Regions from separate parts of the Curtobacterium sp. Csp2 genome, predicted to be linked through region 3. Evidence: predicted binding sites of a transcription regulator. Region 3 holds the regulator's gene; each other region holds the start of a gene.
The links. Region 3 encodes HrcA, which represses chaperone genes, less so after heat shock. Its sites were predicted from a motif close to TTNGCACTCGNNNNNNNCGAGTGCNAA; they were not measured.
Positions count from the first base shown of each region.

Region 1: the regulator HrcA is predicted to act here: its motif matches at 6,459-6,485, upstream of groL (chaperonin GroEL).
Region 2: the regulator HrcA is predicted to act here: its motif matches at 3,358-3,384, upstream of HUN59_RS18865 (Hsp20/alpha crystallin family protein).

Region 1 covers NZ_CP054593.1:592,446-601,938, forward strand. The annotation lists gene HUN59_RS02945 (aldo/keto reductase) at 1-1,032, shown strand; gene HUN59_RS02950 (DUF2142 domain-containing protein) at 1,264-2,793, opposite strand; tRNA gene HUN59_RS02955 (tRNA-Thr) at 2,843-2,915, opposite strand; gene msrB (peptide-methionine (R)-S-oxide reductase MsrB) at 2,949-3,350, opposite strand; gene HUN59_RS02965 (GNAT family N-acetyltransferase) at 3,413-3,880, shown strand; gene HUN59_RS02970 (DUF2332 family protein) at 3,877-4,887, shown strand; gene HUN59_RS02975 (DUF3263 domain-containing protein) at 4,986-5,285, shown strand; gene HUN59_RS02980 (LytR C-terminal domain-containing protein) at 5,282-5,878, shown strand; gene HUN59_RS02985 (cold-shock protein) at 6,071-6,274, shown strand; gene groL (chaperonin GroEL) at 6,528-8,147, shown strand; gene HUN59_RS02995 (hypothetical protein) at 8,408-9,313, shown strand; gene HUN59_RS03000 (sensor histidine kinase) at 9,414-9,493, opposite strand, start outside.
Region 2 covers NZ_CP054593.1:3,877,149-3,886,641, forward strand. The annotation lists gene mgrA (L-glyceraldehyde 3-phosphate reductase) at 1-1,000, shown strand, start outside; gene HUN59_RS18850 (alpha/beta hydrolase) at 1,442-2,233, opposite strand; gene HUN59_RS18855 (phenolic acid decarboxylase) at 2,233-2,760, opposite strand; gene HUN59_RS18860 (MarR family winged helix-turn-helix transcriptional regulator) at 2,824-3,318, shown strand; gene HUN59_RS18865 (Hsp20/alpha crystallin family protein) at 3,442-3,882, shown strand; gene HUN59_RS18870 (hypothetical protein) at 3,902-4,207, shown strand; partial or broken gene HUN59_RS18875 (manganese catalase family protein) at 4,294-4,518, opposite strand; gene HUN59_RS18880 (SDR family NAD(P)-dependent oxidoreductase) at 4,592-5,275, shown strand; gene HUN59_RS18885 (sensor histidine kinase) at 5,901-7,160, shown strand; gene HUN59_RS18890 (response regulator) at 7,157-7,834, shown strand; gene HUN59_RS18895 (GNAT family N-acetyltransferase) at 7,874-8,785, opposite strand; gene HUN59_RS18900 (aminoglycoside phosphotransferase family protein) at 8,870-9,493, shown strand, end outside.
Region 3 covers NZ_CP054593.1:2,213,841-2,223,333, reverse strand. The annotation lists gene HUN59_RS10765 (histidine triad nucleotide-binding protein) at 1-314, opposite strand, end outside; gene HUN59_RS10760 (16S rRNA (uracil(1498)-N(3))-methyltransferase) at 364-1,137, opposite strand; gene dnaJ (molecular chaperone DnaJ) at 1,137-2,249, opposite strand; gene hrcA (heat-inducible transcriptional repressor HrcA) at 2,358-3,380, opposite strand; gene HUN59_RS10745 (DUF4870 domain-containing protein) at 3,490-3,921, shown strand; gene hemW (radical SAM family heme chaperone HemW) at 3,942-5,177, opposite strand; gene HUN59_RS10735 (HAD family hydrolase) at 5,207-5,899, shown strand; gene HUN59_RS10730 (DUF1990 family protein) at 5,945-6,592, opposite strand; gene lepA (translation elongation factor 4) at 6,645-8,492, opposite strand; gene HUN59_RS10720 (pyridoxal phosphate-dependent aminotransferase) at 8,648-9,493, opposite strand, start outside.

The sequences.
Region 1 (9,493 bases), 1.6 Mb from region 3:
ATGGACTACAGACTCCTCGGCAACAGCGGGACATCGGTGTCGACGCTGACCCTCGGCACCATGACGTTCGGCAGCGAAGCCGACGAACCCACCTCGCACCAGATCCTCGACACGTTCGTCGCCGCGGGCGGCACGCTCGTCGACACCGCGGACGTGTACTCCGGCAACGAGTCGGAGCGAATCATCGGCCGCTGGCTCGCCGCGCACCCGACCGAGGCGCAGCAGGTCGTCCTCGCCACCAAGGGGCGCTTCCCGCAGGGCGACGGCCCGAACGACCTCGGCCTGTCCCGTCGGCACCTCCGTGTCGCGCTCGACGCCTCGCTCGAGCGGCTCGGTGTCGAGCACATCGACCTGTACCAGATGCACGCGTGGGACGCCCTCACCCCGATCGAGGAGACCTTGCGCTTCCTCGACGACGCCGTCTCCGCGGGCAAGATCGGCACCTACGGCTTCTCGAACTACCTCGGCTACCAGGTGACGAAGGCCGTGTACGAGGCGAAGGCGCACGGGTGGGCTCCGCCGGTCACCCTGCAGCCGCAGTACAACCTGCTCGTCCGCGACATCGAGCACGAGGTCGTCCCCGCATGCCTGGACGCCGGCATCGGCCTGCTGCCGTGGTCGCCCCTGGCCGGCGGCTGGCTCTCCGGCAAGTACCAGCGCGACGAGGCCCCCACCGGCGCGACCCGGCTCGGCGAGAACCCGCAGCGCGGCATGGAGGCGTGGGAGGCGCGGAACGGCGACGAGCGCACGTGGCAGGTCCTCGACGCGGTGTCCGCCGTGGCCGACGCGCACGGGGCCTCGAGGTCGCAGGTCGCCCTGGCCTGGCTGCTCGCCCGTCCGGCGGTGACGAGCGTCATCCTCGGCGCCCGGACGGTCTCGCAGCTCGAGGACAACCTCGGTGCCGCCGACCTCGTGCTGACGGACGACGAGCTCCGGACGCTCACCGACGCGAGCGCCCCGCGGATCGACGACTACCCGTACGGCACGGCGGGCGTGGCGCAGCGCGAGCGTCGCATCACCGGCGGCCGCTGACCCCGGGCGGCTGCCTGCGGGAACGCAGTCGCGGCGGCCGGATCCTGCACATCCGTGCGGGAAGCCGCGAAGAGTCACCGATCTGTGGACACGTCCCCCGTTGTGGTGTCATCCTCGTCACACGGCCGGCTGGTTACCGCGTCGAGCGCCCGGAACGCCCCCTGATCCGCGTTCCACGCGCCGAAGGGCCCGGATGAGCGATCATCCGGGCCCTTCGCCGTGACCGCGGCCTCAGTCGGCTGCGACGTGGTGCGCCGGTACGGCCGGCTGCCCGCCTGCACGGCGCCCGGCGAGCACCGATCCCATGGACGCCGGCGTCGTCACCGCGAGCGCGGCGCCGACCATCGCGAGGCCGACGAGCAGCAGGACGAACGCCAGCACCGTGCCGCCAGGCGGGTGCCAGGCCTGGGCACCGAGGACCTCGCTCCACGGCGCGGAGACCCCGACGGCGTAACGCCGGAGCACCACCGCGAACGCGACGACCTGCCCCACCGCGGCGAGGACCGGCACCACGACGACGAGCGGTCGCAGGGCACGGGTCCGCAGCACGTCCCGGTCGGCGGCGAGCCCGACCACGATCAGCGTCGCGACGAACAGCGGCAGCCCGTACCGCCCCTGCCAGATGATCCCGTAGTCCGCGGCGCCGATGCCCTGCAGCACGGCGGGCACGAGCACCGTCGCGGCGACGAGGAACACGGTGCCGGGCAGCGCGCGACGGCGGACCGCGAGCCCGGCGAACACGACGAGGCCGATCCCCATCGCCCACGCCGTGACGATCCACGCGGGCAGGGTGGTGTCGAACCAGCCGAACACGCCGACCATCTGCTCGCCCCACTTCGGCGTGAGGGCGAGTGTCTTCAGCGTGCCCTCGACGAAGCCGTAGCGCTCCGGCGACGACGGGATGTAGCCAGCGGGGCCGGCGACGAAGGCCGACCAGAGCACGGCCGGCACGAGCAGGACGACCGCGGCGCCCAGGGCGGTGAGCACGGAGCGACGGCGCAGGAGCCGGAGCGCGGCGGGGACGTCGGTCAGCAGGACCCCGACCACCACGACGACGACCATGAGGGGCGACGACGTGCGCATCGACCCCGCGACGACCCCGCAGACCACCAGCAGGGCGAGCCACCAGTGCAGCCGCCGTCCCGCACCGTCGTGGAGCACGAGCCAGGTCACCGCGGCGAGGGCGGCGCACCCGGCGATCTCGACCGAGCTCGGGTTGACGAGCGCCCCGACGTACACGGTCATCGGGGTGACGGCGACGGCCGCCCACGCGGGCAGGGCGTGGCGGTGCCGGAGCGCCGCCCCGACCAGGACCACCACCGCGGCGAGCGCGGAGACGACCAGCGCGGACACGAGCCGCACCGCCAGGTACCCGTGCGCCCCCTCGACCAGGAGTGTGGGCCAGCCGACGAGCAGGTAGTAGCCGGGGAAGTAGTCGCCGACGCCCGTCGAGACCTCGACGTCCCCGGACGCGGTCGAGAACGCGGGCATGCACGTGGCCGGCTTCGCGGCGTCCCGCGCGGCGCACGGCACCGCACCCTGCGGGTCCGTCACGGCCTGCGGCACGCGCACGGTGGTGATCCCCTGCGCGCCGGTGGGCACACCGGTCCACTGTCCGCGGACCGTCGCCGCAGCCTTCGCGAAGTGGTTCGACTCGTCCGGGCCGTTGCCGATCGGTGTCGCGAGCACCCACGCAGCGGTGAGGAGGAAGACACCGACCCAGGCGACCAGGGCGACGAGCAGCAGACGGGGCCGGTTCACCCCACAACTGTACTGAGGCACGGACGACCGAACCGCAGGTGGTGGAGAGGGCCGGCAGCGGGACTCGAACCCGCAACCCCCGTATTACAAGTACGGTGCGCTACCAATTGCGCCATGCCGGCTGACGCGCCCACTCTACCGGGGCGCGTCGGGGGTCACTCCGCGGCCTCGAAGTTCAGCGAGATCGAGTTCATGCAGTAGCGGTCGCCGGTCGGGGTGCCGAAGCCGTCCGGGAAGACGTGCCCCAGGTGGCCCCCGCAGTTCGCGCAGCGGACCTCGGTGCGGACCATGCCGAGGGACTTGTCCTCGATGAGCTGGACGGCCTCGGGGCGCACCGACTCGTAGAACGACGGCCAGCCGCAGCCGGAGTCGAACTTCGTGCCGCTCTTGAACAGCTCCGCTCCGCAGGCCGCACACGTGTAGACGCCGGCGCGCTCCTCGTCGAGCAGCTCACCGGTCCACGGGCGCTCGGTCCCGGCCTGCCGGAGGACGGCGTACTGGTCCGGGGAGAGCTCCTCGCGCCACTGGGCGTCGGACTTGTCGACGTTGTACGTCATGTGTTCCTCCTGCTTCCGGCCGGGTCGACGGGCTGCCCGGCCACCTCAGTAAACTCGCCACGATGTCCGAGCATTCCGTGCGCCACGCCCGCTGGGACCGTCTGACGACGGACGAACTGTACGGCATCGTCGTCCTCCGGAACCGCGTGTTCGCGCTCGAACAGCGGGTCACGGCAGAGGACTTCGACGGCCGCGACCGTCACCCGGACACCGAGCACTGGTGGTTCGGAGCGGACGACGATCCGGTCGGGTACCTCCGGCTCGTCCGCCCGGCCGCGGGGGAGCCGCACCCCGACGGCACCCCAGCACCGGCGTGGGTCGTCGGTCGGGTCGCGACGCACCCGGACCACCGCGGGCAGGGGATCGCCGACCGGCTGGTCGGCGCGGTGCTCGCCGCCCACGGCGACGAGCCGTTCGTGCTGCACGCGCAGGAGTACGTGGCCGGGCTGTACGAGCGGCACGGGTTCGCCCGCTTCGGCACCCCGTACGACGAGGCCGGCATCCGCCACGTCGGCATGTACCGACCGTGACCGGGACACGGGAGCGGTACGCCGCCTACGCGGAGCGCATCGCCCCGGTCTCACCGTCGTACGCGGCCTGGGCACGCTCGGTGGACGACGACCTGGTCGCGCTCCTGGAGGCGGTGCCGGAGCAGCAGCGGCAGCCCGAGCTGGTCTTCGCGGTCGCCCGGCGGCTCGGCGCGGACCCGGCGGACCCCGGTGCGCTGCGCGCGCTCGGCCGGGAGGCACGCCCCACCCTGGTCGCGGCCCTCGCCGCCGCCACGGTGCAGGCCAACGACCCGCGTCGCCTCGGTCCGGTCGTCCCGGTCCTGCAGGCGCTCGCCGCGGCGACCGAGCGGCCGCTGGGGCTCGTCGACGCGGGCGCCGCTGCCGGGCTCTGCTCGATCCCGGACCGCGTGACGCTCGACCACGTGCCCGGTGACGGGGTGCGCGACGAGCGGGTGCGGGTGCACACCGCGGTCGCGGAGCCGTCGATCCTCCTGACGGTCGCCGTCTCCGGTGCCGTGCCCGCGCCGCGTGCCACGCCGATCCGGATCGGTGCACGCGTGGCCCTCGACCCGAACCCGATCGACCTGGCCGAGCCCGGCGCGTTCGACCGCCTGGTCGAGGCCGTCCCGCCCGAGGCGACGGACCGCACCGCCCTGATGGGTGCGGCGGCGCGCGCGACGCTCGCCGTGCCTCCCGTCCGGATCCGGGGCACGCTGCCCGGTGACCTGGACCGCGCACTCGACGCCCTGCCGGACGACTGCGAACCGGTGGTCCTGACGACCGGGACGCTCGTCTACGTGCCCGGCGCGGACCGGCAGCGGGTGGTCGACCGGCTCCGCGAGCGCGGCGTGCGCTGGGTCGCACTCGAACGGACCGGGATCCTGCGCGGCGTGGCCGCCACCCTGCCCGACGACGTCGACCCCCACGACCCGGACGCGTTCGCGACCCTGTCGCTCGACGGCGTCGCGCTCGCGGTGTCCGACCCGTTCGGCGTCCGCATGCGCTGGTTCCGCGCGCCCGGAGCCTGAACGCGGGCTTCGCGACAGTCCAGGCGCGTACCAGGGTCGGCGTGCCCGCCACCCCTACGATGTGCGAGACCCGTTACCCGACCGTGACCGGAAGTGCCGTGACCACCATCCCCGCCGACGAGCTCAGCGAGCTCGACAAGCACGTGCTCGCCTTCGAGCACGAGCGGGCGCGGCACGACCGCACGAAGGAAGCGGAGATCCGGGTCGAGTTCGACATGTCGCCGGCGCGCTACTACCAGGTGCTGAACCGCGTGATCGACCTGCCGGCGGCGCTCGCGTACGACCCGCAGCTCGTGACGCGACTGCAGCGGCTCCGGCACGCCCGCACCCGTGCCCGCGCGACGCGCTCCTTCGTCGCCCCCGGCACGACGACCGATCCCCGTGAAGAGGAACGATGACCCAGAGATTCCCGCGAGACCGGTTCGACGACGTCACCGACGGCCCCCGGGTCGGGGCGCACCGCGGTGCCCGGCGTCGTGGCCGCGGCTGGATCGCGTTCGCCTGGGCGGCGCTCGCCACCGGGGTGCTCGTGCTCATCGGGGTGCTCGTGCTCGCGCTCCTCAACGGCAGCTACTCGTTCCCGGGGTCGACGTCCTCGCCGGCTCCGTCGTCGTCCGCGTCCGCCTCGGCGCCGGCGACCGGTGAGCCCTCGGGCGAAGCGACCCCGTCGCCGTCCGAGACCCAGGCGCCGACGGCCGCGACCCCCGCCGAGCAGGGTGCCACGAGCGTCGTCGTCCTGAACGGCACCTCGACCACCGGGCTCGCGGCGAAGGGCTCGACCGCGCTGCGGAACGCCGGCTGGCAGGTCCGCTCGACCGGGGACGCCGGGACGACCGGCACCACCGCGACGATCGTGTACTACCAGCAGGAGTCGCAGGCAGCCGTGGCGCAGGGCGTCGCGCAGGCGCTCGGGGTCTCCGCGGTGCAGCAGTCGGCGGCGTTCCCGAACGCCGACGTGACCGTGGTGCTCGGCGCGGACTACGCCGGCTGACACGCTCCCCGCGCCGGGTTCGTTACAGCGGTGTTTCCGGGACGTTGAATTCTGACGGAATCGGCGTGAAAGGGCGTCACAACCCTTGCCACGCCGCGCTTGTTCGGTCAGAGTCATCGCCAGACGACGGCCTGTCGTCCGCACCAACGACGACCCGTCGTCTGCACCAGCACCACCAGGGAGCAAGAGATCATGGCCAACGGAACCGTGAAGTGGTTCAACGCCGAGAAGGGCTTCGGCTTCATCACCGTCGATGGAGGGGGCCAGGACGTGTTCGTGCACTACTCGGCGATCGACATGTCGGGCTACAAGGTCCTCGAGGAGGGCCAGGCGGTGACGTTCGACGTCGGCACCGGCGCGAAGGGGCCGCAGGCCGAGTCGGTCCGCCCCGCCTGAACCGCGACACCCGGAACGCGCCGTCCCCTCGGGGGCGGCGCGTTCGTCGTCCCGGGTGTCCGTCGTGCCGGGCGCGGCCGTGCGGTGCCGGGCGCGACCGCGTCGTGTCGGTGCGTGTCCTGGGAAGACGACCCGTGCCTCCCGGCTGTGTTGCACTCGACCTCGTCGAGTGCCAGAATCGGCGTTGGCACTCGCTCACGCTGAGTGCCAGCACGACCCCCATGACGACGTCCGGGAGGGACGAGAAACTCACATGGCTAAGATCATTGCTTTCGACGAGGAGGCCCGTCGCGGCCTCGAGCGCGGCCTGAACACCCTGGCCGACGCCGTGAAGGTGACGCTCGGCCCGCGCGGCCGCAACGTCGTCCTCGAGAAGAAGTGGGGCGCCCCCACGATCACGAACGACGGTGTCTCCATCGCCAAGGAGATCGAGCTCGACGACCCGTACGAGAAGATCGGTGCGGAGCTCGTCAAGGAGGTCGCGAAGAAGACCGACGACGTCGCCGGTGACGGCACGACGACCGCGACCGTCCTCGCCCAGGCGCTCGTCCGCGAGGGCCTCCGCAACGTCGCCGCCGGTGCCGACCCCGTGTCGCTCAAGCGCGGCATCGAGAAGGCCGTCGCCGCCGTCTCCGACCAGCTCCTCGCCAACGCGAAGGACATCGAGACCAAGGACCAGATCGCCGCGACCGCGTCGATCTCGGCCGCTGACTCCACCATCGGCGAGCTCATCGCCGAGGCGATCGACAAGGTCGGCAAGGAAGGCGTCGTCACCGTCGAGGAGTCGAACACCTTCGGCACCGAGCTCGAGCTGACCGAGGGCATGCGCTTCGACAAGGGCTACCTGTCGCAGTACTTCGTCACGGACCCGGAGCGCCAGGAGGCCGTCTTCGAGGACCCGTACATCCTCATCGTCAACTCGAAGATCTCCAACATCAAGGACCTGCTCCCGGTCGTCGACAAGGTGATCCAGGCGGGCAAGCAGCTCCTCATCATCGCCGAGGACGTCGACGGCGAAGCCCTCGCGACCCTCGTCGTGAACAAGATCCGCGGCATCTTCAAGTCCGTCGCCGTCAAGGCCCCGGGCTTCGGCGACCGTCGCAAGGCCATGCTGCAGGACATCGCGATCCTCACCGGCGGCCAGGTCATCTCGGAAGAGGTCGGCCTCAAGCTCGAGAACGCGACCCTCGACCTGCTCGGCAAGGCCCGCAAGGTCATCATCACCAAGGACGAGACGACCATCGTCGAGGGTGCTGGCGACGAGGACCAGATCGCCGGCCGCGTCAAGCAGATCCGCGGCGAGATCGAGGCGACCGACTCCGACTACGACCGCGAGAAGCTCCAGGAGCGTCTCGCGAAGCTCGCCGGTGGCGTCGCCGTCATCAAGGCGGGTGCCGCGACCGAGGTCGAGCTCAAGGAGCGCAAGCACCGCATCGAGGACGCCGTCCGCAACGCGAAGGCCGCTGTCGAAGAGGGCATCGTCGCCGGTGGTGGCGTCGCCCTCATCCAGGCGTCCGTCGCGCTCGACTCGCTCTCCCTCGAGGGTGACGAGGCGACCGGTGCGAACATCGTCCGCGTCGCGATCGACGCACCGCTCAAGCAGATCGCGCTGAACGCCGGTCTCGAGCCGGGCGTCGTCGCCGCCAAGGTCCGCGAGCTCGAGTCGGGTCACGGCCTCAACGCCGCGACCGGTGAGTACGTCGACCTCGTCGCCGCGGGCATCATCGACCCGGCCAAGGTCACGCGCTCGGCGCTGCAGAACGCTGCATCGATCGCCGGTCTGTTCCTCACGACCGAGGCCGTCGTCGCCGACAAGCCCGAGAAGGCCCCGGCCATGCCGGCCGGTGACCCCACGGGTGGCATGGACTTCTAAAGAGTCCTGACGGAAGGGCTCCGCACGCTGCGCGTGCGGGGCCCTTCCGCGTGCGGGGGGGGTGCCGCCGAGCGGGCCACTTCTGTCGCGGTGGACGTCGCGGGTCGACCGGTTCTGCCCAGTCCGCGTTCTGCACGCGGCATGTCTTGCCCGCTCGCGGCGGGCGCATGGCTTCGCACAGGAGGCCCGTCCTCCGTCGTTCTCCACAGTCACGGCTCCGCGGGGCTGGTTGTGTCAGTGCACGGCCCATGATCGTCGGCATGTCGAAGCCCCGCTCGCTCCCGGTCCCGTTCGGCCAGACCGTGTTCACCGTCGCGGACGCGCTCCGAGCGGGCATCGGCAAGGAGCGGTTGCGGCGCACCGACCTCGTCGTCCCGGTCCACGGCGTCCGCGCTCCCGCGGGAGCCGAGGTCGGGCAGGTCGAAGCGTTGTCGGTCGTGCTACGCGACGGCCAGCGCTTCAGCCACACCACCGCGGCGGGCATCTGGGGCGCGCCGCTCCCTCGCGGCGCCGGCATCGACGACGTCGTCCACGTCTCGTCCGACGGCACGGTCGCCATGCGCCGCCGTGGGGTGGTCGGCCATCGGCTGCCGACGTCGGACGTGCGCGACACCCCGCTGGGCCGGGCCAGTAGCCCGGCGCAGAGCTGGTTCGAGTGCGCTGACCTCCTCTCCGCCGCGGATCTCGTCGTGCTCGGCGACCACATGGTGCGTCGCGATCATGCCCTGGCCACGCCCGACGACCTCGCCGCGTCGATCGTGCCCGGGGCCCGCGGCGTCCGGACCGCGCGCGCAGCGCTCGAGCGCATCCGCGTCGGTGCGGAGTCGGCGATGGAGACGCGGCTCCGGCTCGGGGTGGTCGATGCCGGCTTCCCGGAGCCGGAGCTGAACGTCGACGTCCTCGACGCCGCCGGAACGTTCCTCGGCCGCGTCGACATGGCGTGGCCCGAGTACCGCATCGCGCTGGAGTACGACGGCGACCACCACCGCGATCAGGACACCTGGCGCCGAGACCAGCGTCGCAGCAACGGCTTCACCGTCAACGGGTGGCTCGTCATCCACGCGACCGCGGTCGACGTCGCACGTCCGGCGGTGCTGTTCGAGCGGCTCCGCCGTGCCTTCGCCGATCGAGCGGGCAGGACACGCCGCACGCGATCCGCCGGCTGAGCGATTCCGGTCGGGCGACGGCGACGAGAGGCCCACATGTGGCACGCTCGGCGGGGCGGGCTCGGCGGGGCGAGGCGCGCGGGCCGCGCCGGCGGTGGTGTCAGGCGGCGGGCGTCGGGGTGTAGTCGCGGGGGAGCAGGGGGAGCCAGACGCGGAAGGTGGCGCCGCCGCCCTCGGTGT
Region 2 (9,493 bases), 1.7 Mb from region 3:
CCGCCGGACGGGCCGCTCCGGCCTCGACCTGCCACTGCTCTCGCTGGGCTACTGGCACAACTTCGGCGACGACAAGCCGTTCGAGACGCAGCGGGCCATCAGCCGCCGGGCGTTCGACCTCGGCATCACGCACCACGACCTCGCGAACAACTACGGCCCGCCCTACGGCGCCGCCGAACTGAACTTCGGCCGACTCATGCGCGAGGACTTCCGCCCCTACCGCGACGAGATGGTCATCTCGACCAAGGCGGGCTGGGACATGTGGCCAGGCCCCTACGGCCAGGGCGGCGGGTCGCGGAAGTACGTGCTCGCCTCGCTCGACCAGTCGCTGCAGCGGACGGGCCTGGACTACGTCGACGTCTTCTACTCGCACCGGCTCGACGCCTCGACCCCGCTCGAGGAGACGATGGGCGCCCTGCACACCGCGGTCCAGCAGGGCAAGGCGCTGTACGTCGGCATCTCGTCGTACGACGCCGAGCGCTCCCGCCGGGCCGCCGAGATCCTCCGTGACCTCGGGACGCCGCTCCTCATCCACCAGCCCTCGTACTCGATGCTCAACCGCTGGATCGAGGACGAGGGCCTGCTCGACGCCGCCGGCGACCTCGGCTTCGGCGTGATCGGGTTCACCGCGCTCGCCCAGGGCCTGCTCACCGGGCGCTACCTGGACGGCGTCCCCGAGGACTCGCGCGCCGCGGCGGGCAAGTCCCTCGACGCCGGCTCCCTGACCCCGGAGGTCGTCGAGCACCTGCGCGCGCTGAACGGCATCGCCGAGGCCCGCGGGCAGAGCCTGGCGCAGCTCGCCCTGGCGTGGGCGCTCCGCGACGAACGGGTGACCTCGCTCGTGATCGGCGCCTCCCGCGTCGAGCAGCTCGAGCAGAACGTCGCGGCGCTCGGCAACCTGTCGTTCACCGCCGACGAGCTGGCGTCGATCGACGAGCACTCCGTCGGGGTGCTCGACGTCGACCTGTGGTCGGGCGCCCGCTCGGGCCAGGTGAGCTGACCGCTCGCCCGGCCGCAGCAGCCCGGTACGCTACACATCAGTGGGGCGGTTCGCCGGGTCGTCCTGCGGGCAAGGCTGAAGCCCACCACCGCGGCAACGGTGATGGGCTCCGGGTTGCCCTCCGAGTGGAAGGCCGAGGGCGCACAACCGCCCCCGAGTTCACTTGCTCGGGACCAGCATACGCAGGTCCGCCCGCGTGTGCAGCCCTCGGCCGCCTCCGCTCCTCGTGTCCGCCGGCCCTGACACGGAAGGTGGTCTCGATGTCGAAGGACACCGAGCCCGACCGCAGGCGTCAGGTGCCGTGGCTGGGGATCGCGAGCTTGCTCGTGACCCTGGTCCGGCTCCTGCACGACCTGTGGCGGAAGGGCCAGTAGGCACGGCGGCCCGTACCCGATCGGGTACGGGCCGCTCCGGTCTCCTGCGTCAGGGGGCCGGGGGGCGTCAGACCAGACCGAGGCGCTCGTCGAGCAGCGCCAGGAGCCGCTGCCGGAACGGCACCGCCGACCAGCCGTGGTCCGCACCGTCGACGACCGTGAGCGTCGCCCCCGGCAGGAGTTCGGCGTAGCGGCGGCCGTACGACACCGGGACGATCGCGTCCTCGGTGCCGTGCACGACGTCGGCCGGACCGGTGTACCCGGCGGCAGGGCCGTACACGTCGAGCCCGTCCCGGACGTCCGCGATGAACGCCGTCCCGAGCACCATCCCGCCGAAGTCGAACCACCCCTGCTCGCGCGCCGGGGCGAGGGGCTGCCCCTGGATCGCGTCGTGCACGGTGATGTCGTCGACCACGACGCCGGCTGGTGACCACAGGGTCAGTGTCCGGACGGCCTCCGGCACCCGCGCTGCGGCGAGCGCCGACTCCACGGCGCCCAGGCTGTGCGCCACGACGTGCACGCCCTGCCCCCGGTCCGCGGCGCGGATCATCGCGACGACCTGTTCGACCTCGTCACGGAGGGTGATGTCCGCGAACTCGCCGTCGCTGGCACCCTGGCCGAGCCGGTCGTGGCTCCGGACGAGGGCGCCGCGGGCGACGAGGTGTCGGGCGGTCTGCACGAACAGCTGGTGCCCGCCGAGGGCACTGTCGCTGAACCCGTGCACGAGGAGGACGACGGGGGCGTCCGGGGCGGCGCCGTCCTGCGGTTCCCACTGCCAGCCGCGGATCGTGCGACCACGGTGCTCCAGGGTCGCCAGGGTGGTGCGGGGGTCCGTCCCCTGCAGCGGCACGGTGCCCATCAGTTCGTCCGGTCCGCCCACCCGGCCGGCAGGTCACCGGGAGCGGTGTCGACGACGGTCTCGTCGTCCTCGCCGACGTGCTCGAACCGCGTGATGTGCGCGAACTCCGGCACGACGTAGATCGGGTACGTGGGGCCTTCGTCGCGGTAGCGCTGCATCTCGTCGAGGTGGTCGTTCTGGAACAGGACGGTCTTGGAGCCGTCGAGCTCGATCCAGCGCGGGAAGAAGATCGTGCCGTGCAGCACGCGCTGCTCGGGCAGCACGTTGACGACGACGCTCGTGCCGGTGGGCTCGTTCCACGAGACCTTGTAGACGCCCGGCGCGAGGGCGACGAGGTCGACCGTCTGGTCCTTCACCCACCGGCCACCGACGTGCCCGGTGTGGATCCGGTAGTCGATGGTCGTGGCGTTCTTGACGTACATCTCGTACTGCCAGCCGTTGGCGTACGTGTAGATGAACCGGTGTCCGACGATGCCGGAGAGGTCCTGGGGCGGTTCCGGGTGCTCGACCGAGGTGGTGGTGTCCATGACCTCGAGTGTGCTCCCGAAGTAGTTTTGTTGCAAACAAAACTTGCTGGTAGGTTGCCGAGCATGACGGGTACAGGCGACGAGACCGCTCGGATCGCCCGACGACTGAGCGACCGGATCGGTCCGTTCCGCCGGACCCTGCTGCGGACCTCCCGCGCCGTGGCGGACCTGCCCGACATCCCGGACGCGCAGGTCGAGGTGCTCCGCGCCCTGGCTGCCGGAGCCGCTGCGGCGCCGGGCGCGGACGCTCCCGGTGCCGCCCCCTCGGCCCTCGCGACCCGCCTCGGCCTCGCCCGCTCGACGGTGAGCAACCTCGTGTCCGCGATGGAGCAGTCCGGACTCGTCGAGCGTCGACTGGTCGGGGGCGACGGTCGCCGCACCACCGTGCACCTGACCCCGCTCGCGGTCGATCGCCTCCGCACGTACGACGACGCTGCGACCTCGGTGCTCGTCGACGCCCTCGGGCACCTGTCCGCGGAGGACGTGCACGCCCTCGCCGCGGCCCTCCCCGCACTCGAGCGCCTGCACCGCGAGATCACCCCGCCGCCCGCACCCTGACCGGCACCGCGCGACCCTCAGCAACCTCGAAGCGATCCTTTGGCACTCCTGAGGCAAGAGTGCTAAAACGGACGCCAGTTGAGTCGAGGGGACTCAACGAGGACCACGAAGGAGTTGATCTCGATGACGATGCAGTTCGACCCGTTCCGCGAGCTCGACCGACTCGCAGGCTCCCTGCTCGGAGCCGGCGCCGGTGCACCCCGGTCGATGCCCATGGACCTCTACCGCAGCGGTGACCACTACGTCCTCGACGTCGACCTGCCGGGCATCGACCCGGGCTCGGTGGACGTGGACGTGGACGGTTCCGTCCTGACCATCCGCGCCGAGCGCACGCTCGGCGCACCCGAGGGCTCGCAGTGGATCACGCGCGAGCGCCAGCCCGGCACCTTCGTGCGGCAGCTCACGCTCGGTGACCACCTGGACGCCGAGCGCATCAGCGCCGCCTACGACAACGGCGTCCTGAGCGTGACCATCCCGGTCAAGGAGTCCGCGAAGCCCCGCAAGATCCAGGTGTCGACCGGCGGCGGCGCCCAGCAGCTCGCCGTCGGCTCGAGGGGCGAGTGACCGGAAGGGCACGGCAGCGATGGCAGCACTCGGCAACGCGCTCCTCGCCGTCGGCGTCCTGACGGCAGCCCTCACCGCGACGGCCCTCGACCGTCGCACCGCGGCACTCCTCGGAGCCACCGGCGGCACCGTCGGGAGCTTCCTCGCGTGGCTCCTCGCCCCGCAGGCCTGGACCGGCTCCTGGCTGCTCCCGTGGATCGCCGCGGGAGCGGGGACGGTCGCGGTCGTCGCCGGATGGGCGGCAGCTCGCGCGTACACCGGCCTCACCCGCTCGCCGCGGGAACACGAGGACGACACGACGAGCATCACCACCCTGCCGGGCTGAGTGGGCGACGGGACGGGAGGCGCGGTGCCAGCCGGCACCGCGCCTCCCGTCCGTCTGCCGGTCGCGCCCCGCGACCGGCGTGACGCTCACTCCTTGTTGAGCGTGTCCTGCACGAGGCCCGCGGTCTTCTCGACCACGTTCGGCAGCACGGTCGTGCCGTAGAAGCGCACGTCAGGGTGCGTCGGCGGCGGAATCGGCACCGAGGACGTCGGGCCGTCGTGGTACGAGTACTCGCCCTTGCCGTCGAACGAGGGGCCGCTCGCCCAGGGCCCGTCCGCGGCCGCGGCGCCGTCGGAGAAGTTGAGGTACTGGAGGCTGGATCGCGCGGGGGCGGTGGCCGGATCGCGCGGACGGGCATCGTCAGCGCGGCCTACCGTGGCCGTCATGGACCTCGAACTCACCGGCCGTGTCGCGCTCGTCGTCGGCGGCCAGGGCTACATCGGCGCCGTCGTCGCGGAGACCCTCCGCCGCGAGGGCGCGACCGTCGTCGTCGCCTCCCGCAGCGCCGGCGGCCCGGACGCCGTCACGATCGACACCGCGTCGCAGGCCTCCGTCGACGCGGGGGTCGCCCGCGTGCTCGAGCAGCACGGCCGCATCGACGTGCTCGTCGTCACGGCAGCGCCCGCTGCCGGCACCCTCGACCCCGAGAAGGCGTCGGATCCGGAGCAGGTCGCGACCGCGATTGACGGCAAGGCGCTCGGGTTCCTCCGGGTGGCGAACGCCGTGCTCCCCCACCAGCAGCGCGCCGGCTCCGGCCGCGTCGTCGTCATCAGCGGGCAGAACGCCTACCTCGCGGGGAACATCACGACGTCGCTCCGGAACGCGGCGACGAGCATCATCGCGAAGAACCTCGCCGACCAGGTCGCGGGGTCCGGCGTCGCGGTGAACGTCGTGAACCCCGGCACGGTGACGGACGAGCCCGCCGCCCAGGTGCAGCAGGGCGCCGGTGGGGAGTCGAGCCCGCAGCAGATCGCGGACCTGGTCGCGTTCCTCGCCTCACCGCGTTCCGCGATGAGCGGCGAGTCCGTGTCGATCGCGCACCGCGTGCGCGGGCAGCTCACGATCTAGACGCGCCACGGGACGGACGGGAGGCGCGTGGTCGCGCGACCACGCGCCTCCCGTCCGTCACGGCCACGCGTCCAGGACAGCCTCGACCACTCGAGCGGCGACCCGCACGAAGCGGTCCCGCCATCTCTTCGGACGGGCCGGCTCCGGCTGCGCCCGTCGGAACAGCGCCGCGGGGACGACCGCGCGGCACAGCGTCGCCCCGGGTGCGGCCTGCTCGTGGTCGCGGTCGAACACGCACTCGTCGCAGACCGCGCTCGTCGACGTCGGAGCACCCGGGTGCTCCTCCCACGGATGCCCGCACGTCGGGCAACTCGTCTCCCGGAGGCGGCGGCGAAGCACGCGCGAACCGACCTCGGAGGAAGCACCGGTCGTCACGTCGCGATCATGCCACGGCTCTCGATCGGAGCGCGCTTCGTCCTCGCGGACGAGGCCGTTCGTCCCTCCGCACGATGACGGCAGGGCCTGCACCACGGGAGCCTGGGTGGCATGGAGAGCTCGACCAAGCACGTGATCGCCACCCTCGTCACCTGCGCCGCCATCGTCGCGGTCACCGCCGCCGCCCTCGTGGCGATGTCGCCCGTCCCGTGACCGCCGTCACGCCCGGCCGTCGTGCGATGATCGACCCGTGAGGGACGGGCGCGGGTTCACCAGGCCGCTGCCCCTCCGCAGTGTCGTCGCCGACGTCACCTGGGCGCTCCTGGCCGCGATGGTCTTCCTCGCCCCGATCGACCTCGAACTCGAACACGCGAGCCTGCCCGCCGTCGCGACCGCCACCGCCGCGATCGCCGTCCGACGGTTCTCGCCGTCCGGCGCGATGCTCGCCGCGGTCGCCCTCGGGGTGGTGCAGGTGCTCGGCGGCGAGCGCCCCTCCCTCGTGGACCTCGCCCTGTTCGTCGTGATCGGCAGCGTCGCGATCGTCGGCACCCGGCTCGAGGTCGTGCTCGCCGGTCTGCTCGCGGTGGTGGCCGGAGCGACCGCCGCCCTGTACCTTTCCAGAACCGGTTACCGCTACGCGCTCCTGCTGAACAGCGGGCCGACGGACCAGGCGGTCCTCGTGCTCGCCGCGCCGACGCTCGCGCTCGTCGCGGTCTGGGCCTCCGGACTCGCGACCCGGGCCGTCCGGTCGCAGAACGCCGAGTCCGTCCGTCGCGCCGACGCCGAGGCCGCCGCGACCCGCGCCGAGGCGGTGGCGAACCGCGCCGAGGCCGTCGCCACCCGGGCGGTCGACGAGGCCGAGGCCGAACGCATCCGGGCCGACATCGCCCGCGACGTCCACGACGTCGTCGGCCACTCCCTCGCGGTGATCATCGCCCAGGCCGACTCGGTGCCCTTCCTCGACGACGAGGCCCGCATCCGCGAGGTCAGCGCCACGATCGCGAGCACCGCCCGGAGCTCCCTGACCGAGGTGCGTCAGGTCCTCGGGCACATCGACGGCTCCGACGCCACCGCCGACCCGACCTCGTTCGAGGAGATCGTCCGGGGCATCCGGGACGCCGGCGTCGACGTCGAGCACGCCGTCCGCGGCACCGCCCGACCACTCGGTGCCGTGCACGGGACCGCTGCCCGCCGGGTGCTGCAGGAGATGCTGACGAACGCGCTCCGGCACGGGGTCCCCGGCGGCGCCGTCGAGGTCCGGGAGACCTGGCGCTCCGCCGACCTCGTGCTCGAGGTCGAGAACGCCGTGCCCCGAGCCGCCCTGCCCGTCGGCGACGGCCTGGGGATCGACGAGCTCGCGGCGCACCCGCGGGGCTCGGGCCGGGGACTCACCGGCATGCAGACCCGACTCACCACCATCGGCGGCTCGTTCGACGCCGCCGTGCTCGACGACGTGTTCACCGCCCGAGCCCGCATCCCGTTCGACGTCCGAGGGGGGACGAACCGATGACCGACCCGATCCGCATCCTGCTCACCGACGACCAGGCACTCTTCCGCGCCGGGCTCCGGGTGGTGCTCGACGCCCAGGAGGACATGGTCGTCGTCGGCGAGGCCTCCGACGGCGCCGAGGCCCTCGCTGCGATCCCGGAGCTGCGCCCCGACGTCGTGCTCCTCGACATGCGGATGGCCGGGGTCGACGGCGTCGAGACGGTCCGGCGGCTGTTCGCGGACGACGGGCCGGTCGACGGGCCGCTCCCCCGGGTGATCGTGCTCACCACGTTCGGCCTCGACCCCGCGGCGGCGACCGCGATCCGCCTCGGCGCGAGCGGGTTCCTGCTCAAGGACACCACCCCGCCCTTCCTGTTCGCCGCCGTCCGCGCCGTGCACGAGGGCAGCTCGGTCATCGCACCGAACGACCTGTCGCAGCTGTTCGGCGCCGACGTCGAGCGCGCCCCGGCACCGCAGCCGCCGGCGTTCCAGACCCTGACGGACCGGGAGCGGATCGTGTTCGGGTGGGCGTCCCGCGGGCTGTCGAACGCCGAGATCGCCGCGAAGGAGTTCGTGACCGAGTCCACCGTGAAGACGCAGATCTCGAGCATCCTCGGCAAGCTCGCTCTGCGCGACCGTGTGCAGCTCGTCGTGTACGCGCACGACCACGGGCTCGCCGGGGCACGCGAGCCCTGACCCGGAGCACGCCGGTGGCCGGGGACCGGTCGGCGCCGGTCAGGGGACCTGCACGAACCGCAGCGCGCCGCGCTCCCGCTGCCGGAAGCCGAGGTGCTCGTACAGGCCGATCGCCCCGGTGTTGCCCGCGGCCGCGTGCATGAGCGGCACCTCACCTCGGGCCCGGATGCCGTGCGCCACCGCGAGCACCAGCCGTCGACCGAACCCCTGCCCGCGGTGCTCGGGGTCCGTGCAGACGGCGCTGATCTCGGTCCACCCCGGCGGGTGCAGCCGCTCACCGGCCATCGCGACGAGCCGCCCGCCGCGACGGATGCCCAGGTAGGTCCCGAGCTCGATCGTCCGCGGCAGGAACGGTCCGGGCTTCGTCCGCTCGACCAGGGCGGTCATCTCCGGCACGTCGTCCGGCGTCAGCACGACGGCCTCGTCGTCGGGTTCTCCTGCCACCGACTCCCCCGTGAGCTGCACGCCGCCGGCGCTCTCGACGGGCAGCCACCCCGCCGGCGTGACGTCGTCCAGTCCGACCCGCACCACGGCACCCGATCCGGCGAGCACCCGGACGTCCTCCCAGTCGTCCGATGTCGCCCGGGCGGGGATGCCGATCCACACGGACACGTCCGGCCGGTACCGGACGACCGCGCCGCGCCGCTCGGCGAACCGCGCGTGGTGGGAGTCGAGGGCCGCGAGCGCCGGGTTGTCGAGGACGCGCGTCGGGGTGCCGTCCGCGGCCCGGGACAGGTCGAGGGCCCACAGGTCCGCACCGCGGTCGTCGTCCCGGAACCCCAGGTCGGCCAGGAGTGTGCGCTCGGCTCCGGTCCACCCGGTCGTGTCGGCGAGCACCCCCACCGCGAAGCGATCGCGGGCCCGGTCGACCACGGCCGTGACGTCCGACGGGCGTGCGATCGGGAGCTCCCCTGGACGGACGGGCAGGGCGGTGTCGGCGGTGGTCGTCATCCACACATCCTCCGCCCGGTGCGGCTGTCCACAGGCATCGTTGCCCCGCGTGACGGGGCCGATCCGAGCGGCTACCGTGCCGACATGGGGTGGGAACGAACCCGGCTGACGCCGGAACAGCGCGAGGCGGTCCGGCGGGTGCTGCCCGACGCCGAGGTCGTCGCCGACGAGTCGTGGGGGCTGCTCGACACGGTCGTGCTGCACGTCCGGGCCGCTGGATCGGAGTGGACGGTCAAGGCGTCGGGCCCCGACGACACGCACTTCCCACGCGAGCTCGAGGCACACCGCGGGTGGACGGCCGCCCTCGTGGCCCACGGCGACGCCGGGCGGCTCCGCGCCGCCGACGAAGTCGCACGAGTCCTCGTGCTCGAGCGGGTGCCCGGGCGTCTCGCCCTCGGCACCCCCGACGAGCACGACCCGGCGGTGCACCGGCAGGCCGGGCAGCTCCTTCGGCGACTCCACGATCAGGCGTCCCGGCCCGACGCGACGTGGCTCGAACGCGAGCGTGCGAAGACGACGGGTCTCCTCGACCACCCGCACGACATCCCCGCCGACCGGGTCGATCGGCTCCGAACCCTGCTCGCCCACCACCCCGTCGGCCCGGTGGTCCTCGTCCCGACCCACGGCGACTGGCAGGCGCGGAACTGGATCGTCGACGCCGGCCGGCTCCGGGCGATCGACTTCGGCCGGTTCGCGTTCCGCCCGGCG
Region 3 (9,493 bases):
ACGTGCGCGTGCACGTGGAAGACGGTCTGGCCGGCGGCTTCGCCGGTGTTGAAGACGAGTCGGTACTGGCCGTCCGCGCGCTCGTCGGCGATGCGCTGGGCGGTGGCGACGACGTGGGCCAACAGCTCCGGGTCGCCCGCGGCGAGGGCGCTCACGTCGCGGTACTGCTCGGTCTTCGGGATCACGAGCACGTGCACCGGGGCCTGCGGCGCGATGTCCTCGATCGCGATCACGCGGTCGTCCTCGGCCACGACGGTGGCGGGGATCTCGCGCGCGATGATCTTCGAGAAGACGCTCGGGGTGCTGGTGCTCATTGGTCCATCGTAGAACGCGGGTCCGACGCCGGACCTTCCCGGTCCACCGCTACCAGCGTCCGAGCCGCGTCTGGAGGACGGCCAGGGCAGCCGGGCCCGCGGTGGAGGTGCGCAGCACCGTGTCGCCGAGCCGCACCCGCACCGCACCGGCGCGCTCGAGCCGGTCGAACTCGGCGCTGTCGATCCCGCCCTCCGGACCGACCACCAGGACGATCTCGTCGACGTCCGCCGGCGGTTCCCATGCCGACAGCCGCACCGCGCCCACCGGGTCCAGCACGACCAGCGCACGCCGATCCTCCTGGCCGACACCAGACGACGGGCCGACACCCGACGACGATGCCAGCTGCGCCGTCGTCACCGGTGCGTCCACCTCGGGGACGCGGGACCGGACGGCCTGCTTCGCGGCTTCCTGCGCGATCGCGGCCCACCGGGCACGACCCTTCCCGACCTTCGCGCCGTCCCACCGCGACACGCTCCGCGTCGCCGCCCACGGGACGATGCGGTCGACCCCGATCTCGGTCGCGGCCTGCACCGCCATCTCGTCGCGGCCGCCCTTCGCGAGCGCCTGCACGAGCACGAGCGCTGGTCGGGGCGCGGGCTCGACCGTGACGGCGTCGACGGTGAGCGTCAGCTCGTCGCGACCCGTCGACGCGACCGTCCCGGCCACCACCGTGCCGCGGCCGTCGGCGATGCGCAGGGCCTCGCCGACACGGACCCGCGCGACCGACACGGCGTGCCGGCCCTCTGGACCGTCGAGCGTGACGGTGTCACCGACCCCGACGCCGTCGAGCGTGCCCGGGTCGACCAGGTGGAGGGACGCCATCAGAAGTGCAGGAAGCGGTCGCGCAGCTTGCCGAACATGCCCTGCTGGAACCGGGCGAGCTGCGGCTTCGCGGCCTTGTGCGACTTCGCGAGCTGCTCGACGAGCTGGCGCTCCTTGTGCGACAGCTTGGTCGGGGTGACGACCTGCACGCCGACGCGCAGGTCGCCGCGACCGTTGCCGCGGAGCTTGGTGACCCCGCGGTCCTTGATCACGAGCACGTCGGCGCTCTGCACGCCCGGGCGCAGCTCGAGCTCGACCGGGCCGTCCAGACCGTCGATCGTGGTGTGCGCGCCGAGGATCGCGTCGGTCATCTGGACCTCGAGCGTCGCGAGCAGGTCGTCGCCGTCGCGGCTGAAGACGTCGTGGTGGCGGACCTTCACCTCGAGGTAGAGGTCACCCGAGGGGCCACCAGCCGGACCGACCTCGCCCTGACCGGGCATCTGCAGTCGGAGCCCGGTCTCGACGCCGGCGGGGACGTCCACCGGGATCGTGCGGCGCGCACGGACGCGGCCCTGGCCCTGGCAGGTCGGGCAGGGGCTCGGGATGACGGTGCCGTAGCCGCGGCAGGTGCCGCACGGGGCGCTCGTCACCACGTTGCCGAGGAGCGATCGGACCTGGCGCTGGATGTGGCCGCTGCCGCCGCAGATGTCGCACGTGCGCGGGCTCGTGCCGGGCGCGCAGCACGAGCCGTTGCAGGTCTCGCAGACGACGGCCGTGTCGACCTCGACGTCCTTGTGGGTGCCGAAGACGACCTCGTCGAGGTCGACCTCGATGCGCAGCAGGGCGTCCTGTCCACGCTCGGCCCGGCTGCGCGGGCCGTTGCCCCGCCCGCCACCGCCGCCGCCGCCGAAGAACGCGTCGAAGATGTCGCTGAACCCGCCGGCGCCGCCACCGAAGGGGCTGTCCGCCTGCGGTCCGGCGTCGTACCGCCGCCGCTGCTCGGGGTCGCTCAGCACGTCGTACGCGTGCGTCACGTCCTTGAAGCGCTCGGCCGCGTCCGGGCTCGGGTTCACGTCCGGGTGCAGCTCGCGCGCGAGCCGGCGGTACGCCTTCTTGATGTCGGCATCGGAGGCGTCCTGCTGGACGCCGAGGACGTCGTAGTGGTCTGCCACGTATCCCTCAGTCGGTTCGGTCGGTGCGGCGTTCGCCGCCGGTCAGGTCGGTCTGGAGGCACGGATCACCCGGGCGGGGCGGCCTGTGCCCGTCGGGGGCCGGGTCGGTCAATGTTCGCCCAGGAGCTTGGACAGGTACCGTGCGACGGCGCGCACCGCGGCCATGTTCGTGCCGTAGTCCATCCGCGTCGGCCCGAGCACCCCGAGCCGCGCGACCTCGCCGCCGCCGGCCAGGTAGCCGCCCGCGACGATGCTCGTGGCGTCGAGCCCGTACTCGGCGTTCTCGGCGCCGATGCTCGCGGCGACCGCGACGTCGTCCAGCTGCATCTCCCCGAAGAGCCGGAGCAGGGTGACCTGCTCCTCGATCGCCTCGAGCACGGGGAACAATCCGCCGGAGAAGTCGCGTTCGCTCTTCGCGAGGTTCGCCGCCCCCGCCATCACCAGGCGGTCCTGTCGGTTCGCCGCGACCTGCTCGATGAGCGTCGCGACGACGACACCGGCGAGCGTCTGGGCGTCGGGGCGGAGCTGCTGCGGGACCGCCCGGAGCGCCCGGGGCACGTCGTGCAGGAGCAACCCGACGGACGCGCCGTTGAGCACGGAGCGCAGTTCGGCGAGAGCGTCTTCGTCGAGCGGGACGTCGGTCTCGACGACGCGCTGCTCGACCCGGGCTGTGTCGGTGATGAGCACCACCATGAGCCGCGTGTCGCCGAGGCGGACGAGTTCGATGTGCTGCACCCGCGCGCGCACCATCGACGGGTACTGGACGAGTGCGACCTGGTTCGTGAGCTGGCTGAGCAGCCGGACGGTGCGGCCGAGGACTTCGTCGAGGTCGTTCGGGGTGCCGAGGAACGTCTCGATCGCGTGGCGCTGCGCGCTGGACAGCGGGCGGGCGGCCGCGAGGTGGTCGACGAAGACCCGGTACCCCTTGTCGGTCGGCACCCGGCCCGACGAGGTGTGCGGGGCCACGATGAGCTGTTCGTCCTCGAGCAGGGCCATGTCGTTCCGGATCGTCGCCGCGCTCACCCCGAAGGCGTGGCGGTCGACGATCGACTTCGAGCCGACGGGCTCGCGCGACGCGACGTAGTCCCGCACGATGGCCTTGAGGACCTCGAGGGAGCGTTCGCTGACCATCCGGACCCCTTCCGTTCGATGCTGGCACTCGGACGTCTCGACTGCTGATCCTACGCCCGACCGCCGACGGACCGGGACCCGGGCGGGCCCCTCCCGCTACGCTCTGGGCATGAGCTACGGACAGCAGCCCGGAGGGCCCTACGACCAGCAGCCCGGGGGGCCGGCGAACCCCGGCGGACCGCAGTACCCGCAGGGGTACCAGGTCCCGCAGCCGATGTCGCCGGAGGACCAGCGGCTGTGGGCGACCCTGACGCACGTCGGCGGCATCTTCTTCAACTTCCTCGTGCCGTTGATCGCCTACCTGGTGCTCCGCGACCGTGGGTCGTTCATCAAGGAGCACACCCGCACGGCGCTGAACTTCCACATCACCGCGGCCATCGCGTACATCGTCGCCGGGCTGCTCTGCATCGTCCTGATCGGCTTCGTGCTGCTCCCGATCATCGGGGTGCTCGTCATCGTCTTCGCGATCATGGCGGCCATCGCAGCGAACCGTGGCGACCTCTACAAGTACCCGCTCACGATCGAGTTCATCAAGAACTAGGCCGCTCGAGCAGGACCAGGTCAGTCGAGCAGCTCGCGGACCACCGCGTCCGCGAGCAGCCGACCCTGCAGGGTCAGCTCGAGCCGCCCCCGCACCGCGGCCGAACCGTCCACGAGTCCGCGCGCGATGAGCCCGGCGACGCGCTCGCGTGCCGACGGACGGAGCTCCGCCGTGGTGAGCTCGCCGCGGACCCGCGCGGCGAGCAGGACGCGCTCGACGTACCGGGTCTCGTCGTCGAGCGTCTCGCGGCCGGCTGCCGGTGACTCCCCCGCGAGCACCCGGTTCGCGTAGGCGGCCGGGTGCTTCACGTTCCACCAGCGGGTGCCGGCCACCGCGGAGTGCGCGCCAGGTCCGATCCCCCACCAGTCGTGTCCCTTCCAGTACGACAGGTTGTGCCGGCTCGCGTGCTGCGCCGGACTGCCGTCCGCGTCCGCCCGGGCCCAGTTCGAGACCTCGTACCAGGTGTAGCCGGCGTCACCGAGGACCCGGTCCGCCAGCTCGTACATGTCGGCGGCGAGGTCGTCGTCCGGGGCCGGGAGCTCGCCGCGGGACACCGCGCGGCCCATCGCCGTGCCCTCCTCGACGATGAGCGAGTACGCCGAGACGTGGTCGGGCCGGCACGCGAGCGCCGCGTCGAGTGACGTCCGCCAGTCGTCCAGGGACTCGCCGGGCGTCGAGTAGATGAGGTCGAGCGAGACGTCGAGCCCGTGCTGCTTCGCGAGGTCGACGACGACGGGCACCCGTTCGGGGTCGTGCGTGCGGTCGAGCGTCGCGAGGACGTTCGGCACCGCGGACTGCATGCCGTAGCTCATCCGCGTGAAGCCCGCGCGCTGCAGGGTGCCGATCGCGTCCGCGTCGACGGAGTCCGGGTTCGCCTCGGTCGTGACCTCCGCCCCGGGCAGGATCCCCCACGTGTCGTCGATCGCCCGCAGGATCATCGCGAGGTCCGACGCAGGGAGCATCGTCGGGGTGCCGCCGCCGAAGAACACCGTGGAGACCGGTCGGCGCGGGACGCCGGAGCGGTCGAGCACCTCGGCCGCCCAGGCGATCTCCTGCACCGCGTGGCCGGCGTAGTCGTCGCGGCGGACCCCTCGGAGCTCGGACGCCGTGTAGGTGTTGAAGTCGCAGTAGCCGCAGCGCACCCGGCAGAACGGCACGTGCACGTACACGCCGAAGGGGACGTCGCCCGCTCCGGGGCCGGGGGTGATCAGGCCGTCCGACGGCGCGGGGTCGGCGATCGGCAGAGCACTCGGCATGGACTCCATTCTCGGTCATGATGGAGGGCATGGAGCACCACACCGTCCCCACCACGGTGCTGTGGGACATCGACGGCACCCTCGTGTTGAACGCCGTCTCGCCCGGCAACCTCTACCACCTCGCGCTCGAACGGGCCGTCGGTCGCGACCTCGCCCTGCGCGTCGGGCACCAGCACGGGCGCACCGACGCGGGGCTCATCGCCGAGCACGTCCGGGCGCACCACCTCGACGACGCGCTCATTCCCACCGTCACCGGGCACCTGCGGGACCTGACCGACGAGCGGCACCGGCGGGGTGACCGTCGTTCGCCCGCGCCGGGGGCGACCGCGCTCGTGCAGCGGTTCGCCGCCCTGGGCTGGCGGAACGGGCTGCTCACCGGCAACTCCGAGCACCGGGCGCGCGTGAAGCTCGCCGGCGCCGGGTTCGCCGTGGACGCCTTCGACTGGGAGCACTCGTTCTTCGGCGACGAGGAGGTCGACCGGTCCGGTGTGACCGCGAGGGCCGCCGCCGCACTGGCGGGCACCCGCGCCGTGATCGTCGGGGACACCCCGCGGGACGGCGAGGCCGCGGACACCGCGGGGATCCCGTTCCTCGCCGTCGCGACCGGGGTCTACGACGTCGACGCCCTCCGCACGACCAACGCCGTCACGGTCGCGCGGGACTGCGTGCAGGACGCGGGGCTCATCGAGGACGCGATCGCCGCGCTCCCTCCGCTGCGGTAGCGCACCCGTCGCGGAGCGCGGCGTCAGTCGTCGCGCAGCGCAGGGTCAGTCGCCGCGCAGCGCCTCGAGGTACTTCGCCGCCATGACCTTCTGCTGCCGCTTGAGCAGCGGCGACAGGAAGCGCCACTTCGGGCTCGCCGGCTGCGAGAACTGCCGGACCTGCAGCCAGACCGACCCGTCGGCGGTGCGCTCGACCACGAACGACTCCTCGCCCGACAGCGGGTGACCCTCGAGCGTGCCGTAGGCGAAGCCCTTGCGGTCGGTCTCGTCGATGATCGACACGACCCGGACCGGCGCGTGCACGGTCTGCCCGAACGCGTGCATCTCGAGCGTGGCCGTCGTGCCGGCCGTCAGGAGCGGTGTGCCGTCGGCCGCGAACTTCTCGACGCGCGGGGTCCCGATCGAGGCCGGCGCGATCGGCACGCCCCGTTCGTCGAAGGTCACCGGGTTGTAGCGCACCTCGTCATCGTCGGGCTGGTCCTCGACGCGCACCCGGATGCCGCTGCGCTCCTGGATCTGCCAGGACAGCGTCTGCGTGACGGCGGTCTCGAAGCGCTGGTCGCCGTGCCCGATCCGGGCCCGCGACTCCGCCGGGACGAAGCCCTCGGGCGGGTAGGTCATGAGGTCCGCCGCCTGGGTCGCGCCCACGGCGCCGTACGTCAGGGCGGTCCGGTAGCTGCCGCGGGAACTCATGCGGCAAGCCTACCCGGGCGGCTCGGGCGCACCTGCCCGCCCGGGCTCCGCGCTACTTCTTCTTCTCTTCGACGTCACCCGAGAGCGCGGCGATGAAGGCTTCCTGCGGGACCTCGACGCGACCCACCATCTTCATGCGCTTCTTGCCCTCCTTCTGCTTCTCGAGGAGCTTGCGCTTGCGGGTGATGTCACCGCCGTAGCACTTCGCGAGGACGTCCTTGCGCATCGCCCGGATGCTCTCGCGGGCGATGATGCGCGCACCGATGGCCGCCTGGATCGGGACCTCGAACTGCTGGCGCGGGATGAGCTTGCGCAGTCGTTCGGTCATGAGCGTGCCGTACGCGTACGCCTTGTCGCGGTGCACGATCGCGCTGAACGCGTCGACCTGCTCGCCCTGCAGCAGGATGTCGACCTTCACGAGGTCAGCAGCCTGGTCGCCGGTGGGCTCGTAGTCGAGGGAGGCGTAGCCCTGCGTCTTGCTCTTGAGCTGGTCGAAGAAGTCGAAGACGATCTCGCCGAGGGGCATCTCGTAGCGGATCTCGACGCGGTCCTCGCCGAGGTACTCCATGCCGAGCAGGGAGCCGCGACGCGACTGGCAGAGCTCCATGATCGCGCCGACGTAGTCCTTCGGCGCGAGGATCGCGGCACGGACCATCGGCTCGCGGACCTCGACGATGCGGCCGCCGGGGAACTCGGACGGGTTCGTGACCTCGGTCACGGTGTTGTCCTCGTTCGTGACCTCGTAGATCACGCTCGGCGCGGTGGTGATGAGGTCGAGCCCGAACTCGCGGGACAGGCGCTCGGTGATGATCTCGAGGTGGAGCAGACCGAGGAAGCCGCAGCGGAAGCCGAAGCCGAGCGCGACCGAGGTCTCCGGCTCGTAGACGAGCGCCGCGTCGGACAGCTTGAGCTTGTCGAGCGCTTCGCGGAGGTCCGGGTAGTCGGAGCCGTCGATCGGGTACAGGCCCGAGAACACCATCGGCTTCGGGTCGGTGTAGCCCGCGAGCGCTTCGGTCGCGGGCTTCTGCGCGGTCGTGACGGTGTCGCCGACCTTCGACTGGCGGACGTCCTTCACGCCGGTGATCAGGTAGCCGACCTCGCCGACGCTGAGGCCCTTCGTCGGCTTCGGCTCGGGCGAGGACACCCCGATCTCGAGGATCTCGTGCGTCGTCCCCGTCGACATCATCTGGACCTTCTCGCGCGGCTTGATCGTGCCGTCGACCATCCGGACGTAGGTGACGACGCCGCGGTAGCTGTCGTAGACGGAGTCGAAGATCATCGCGCGGGGCGATGCGTCGACGGTCCCGACGGGCGGGGGCACGGAGCCGACGACACGGTCGAGCAGCTCGGGCACGCCGACGCCGGTCTTGCCGGAGACGCGCAGGACGTCCTCCGGCTTGCCGCCGATGAGCTGCGCGAGCTCCGCGGCGTACTTGTCCGGATCCGCGGCGGGCAGGTCGATCTTGTTGAGGACCGGGATGATCTCGAGGTCGTTCTCGAGCGCCAGGTACAGGTTGGCGAGCGTCTGCGCCTCGATCCCCTGGGCGGCGTCGACGAGCAGGATCGCACCTTCGCACGCGGCGAGGGACCGGGAGACCTCGTACGAGAAGTCGACGTGCCCCGGGGTGTCGATCATGTTGAGCGCGAAGGTCTGCCCGTCGAGCTCCCACGGCATGCGGACGGCCTGCGACTTGATCGTGATGCCGCGCTCGCGCTCGATGTCCATGCGGTCGAGGTACTGCGCGCGCATCGCACGGTCCTCGACGATGCCGGTGATCTGCAGCATGCGGTCGGCCAGCGTCGACTTGCCGTGGTCGATGTGCGCGATGATGCAGAAGTTGCGGATCGACCCGGCCGGGGTCGCGGCGGGCTCGAGTGGCGCGGATGCTTGTGGGCTCACGGTTCCTCAGGGGTCGGGACGGTCGAACGATTGTCCCACGGTTGTGCGCGCGGAGCGCGCAGCGCCGGCACACCTGTGGACGGCGGGCGCCGCACCAGGTGGTGTGGAGGACGGACTGGAGGCGCGTGGCGGGGCCGCCCCGCGCCTCCAGTCCGTCAGACGGCCACCGTGGCGGGGGCGGGCAGCGCGCCGAGGCCGCGGCGGAGGTCGTCCGCGGTGGCGGCGAGGCAGACGCGGATCCAGCCCTCGCCGGAGCGACCGAAGGCGCTGCCGGGCGCGACCGCGACGTGCTCGCGGTGCAGGAACGCGAGGGCCCACTCCGCGACGTCGCCGGCGGCGGCGTGCGACACGTCGACCCAGAGGTAGAACGCCCCGCGGGGGTCGAGGTAGCGGATCCCGGCGGCGTCGAGGACCTCCTTCGCGACGGCGAGGTTCGCGCGGTAGTGCTCGCGGGCGTCCTGCACGGACTGGTGGTCACCGACGATCGCGGCCAGCGCCGCCCACTGGTCCGGCTCGGCGACGCAGCTGATCATCGCCTCCTGCGTGGTGCGCATCGTCGGGCCGAGGCCCTTCGGTGTCACGAGGTAGCCGACGCGGACACCGGTCATCGCGTAGGTCTTGCTCAGGGAGAAGGCACTGAAGACGCGGTCGTCCTCGTCGAGGGCGGCGATGCTGACGTGCCGGGTGCCGTAGGTGAAGTACTCGTAGACCTCGTCGCTGATCACCCAGAGGTCGTGCCGTTTCGCGAGGGCGAGCAGGGCGCGCAGGGTGTCCTCGCTGAACACCGAGCCGAGCGGGTTGGACGGGGAGTTCACGACGAGCGCCCGGGTCCGCTCGGTGATGCTCGCCTCGAGCGCGTCGAGGTCCGGCTCGAAGCCGTGCTGCGGCTCGAGCCGGTACGGCACCGGGGTCGCGCCGAGGATGTGCGCGTTCATCGTGAAGGTCGTGTACCCGGGGTCCGGCACGAGCACCTCGTCGCCCGGGCTGAGGACGAGGGTCAT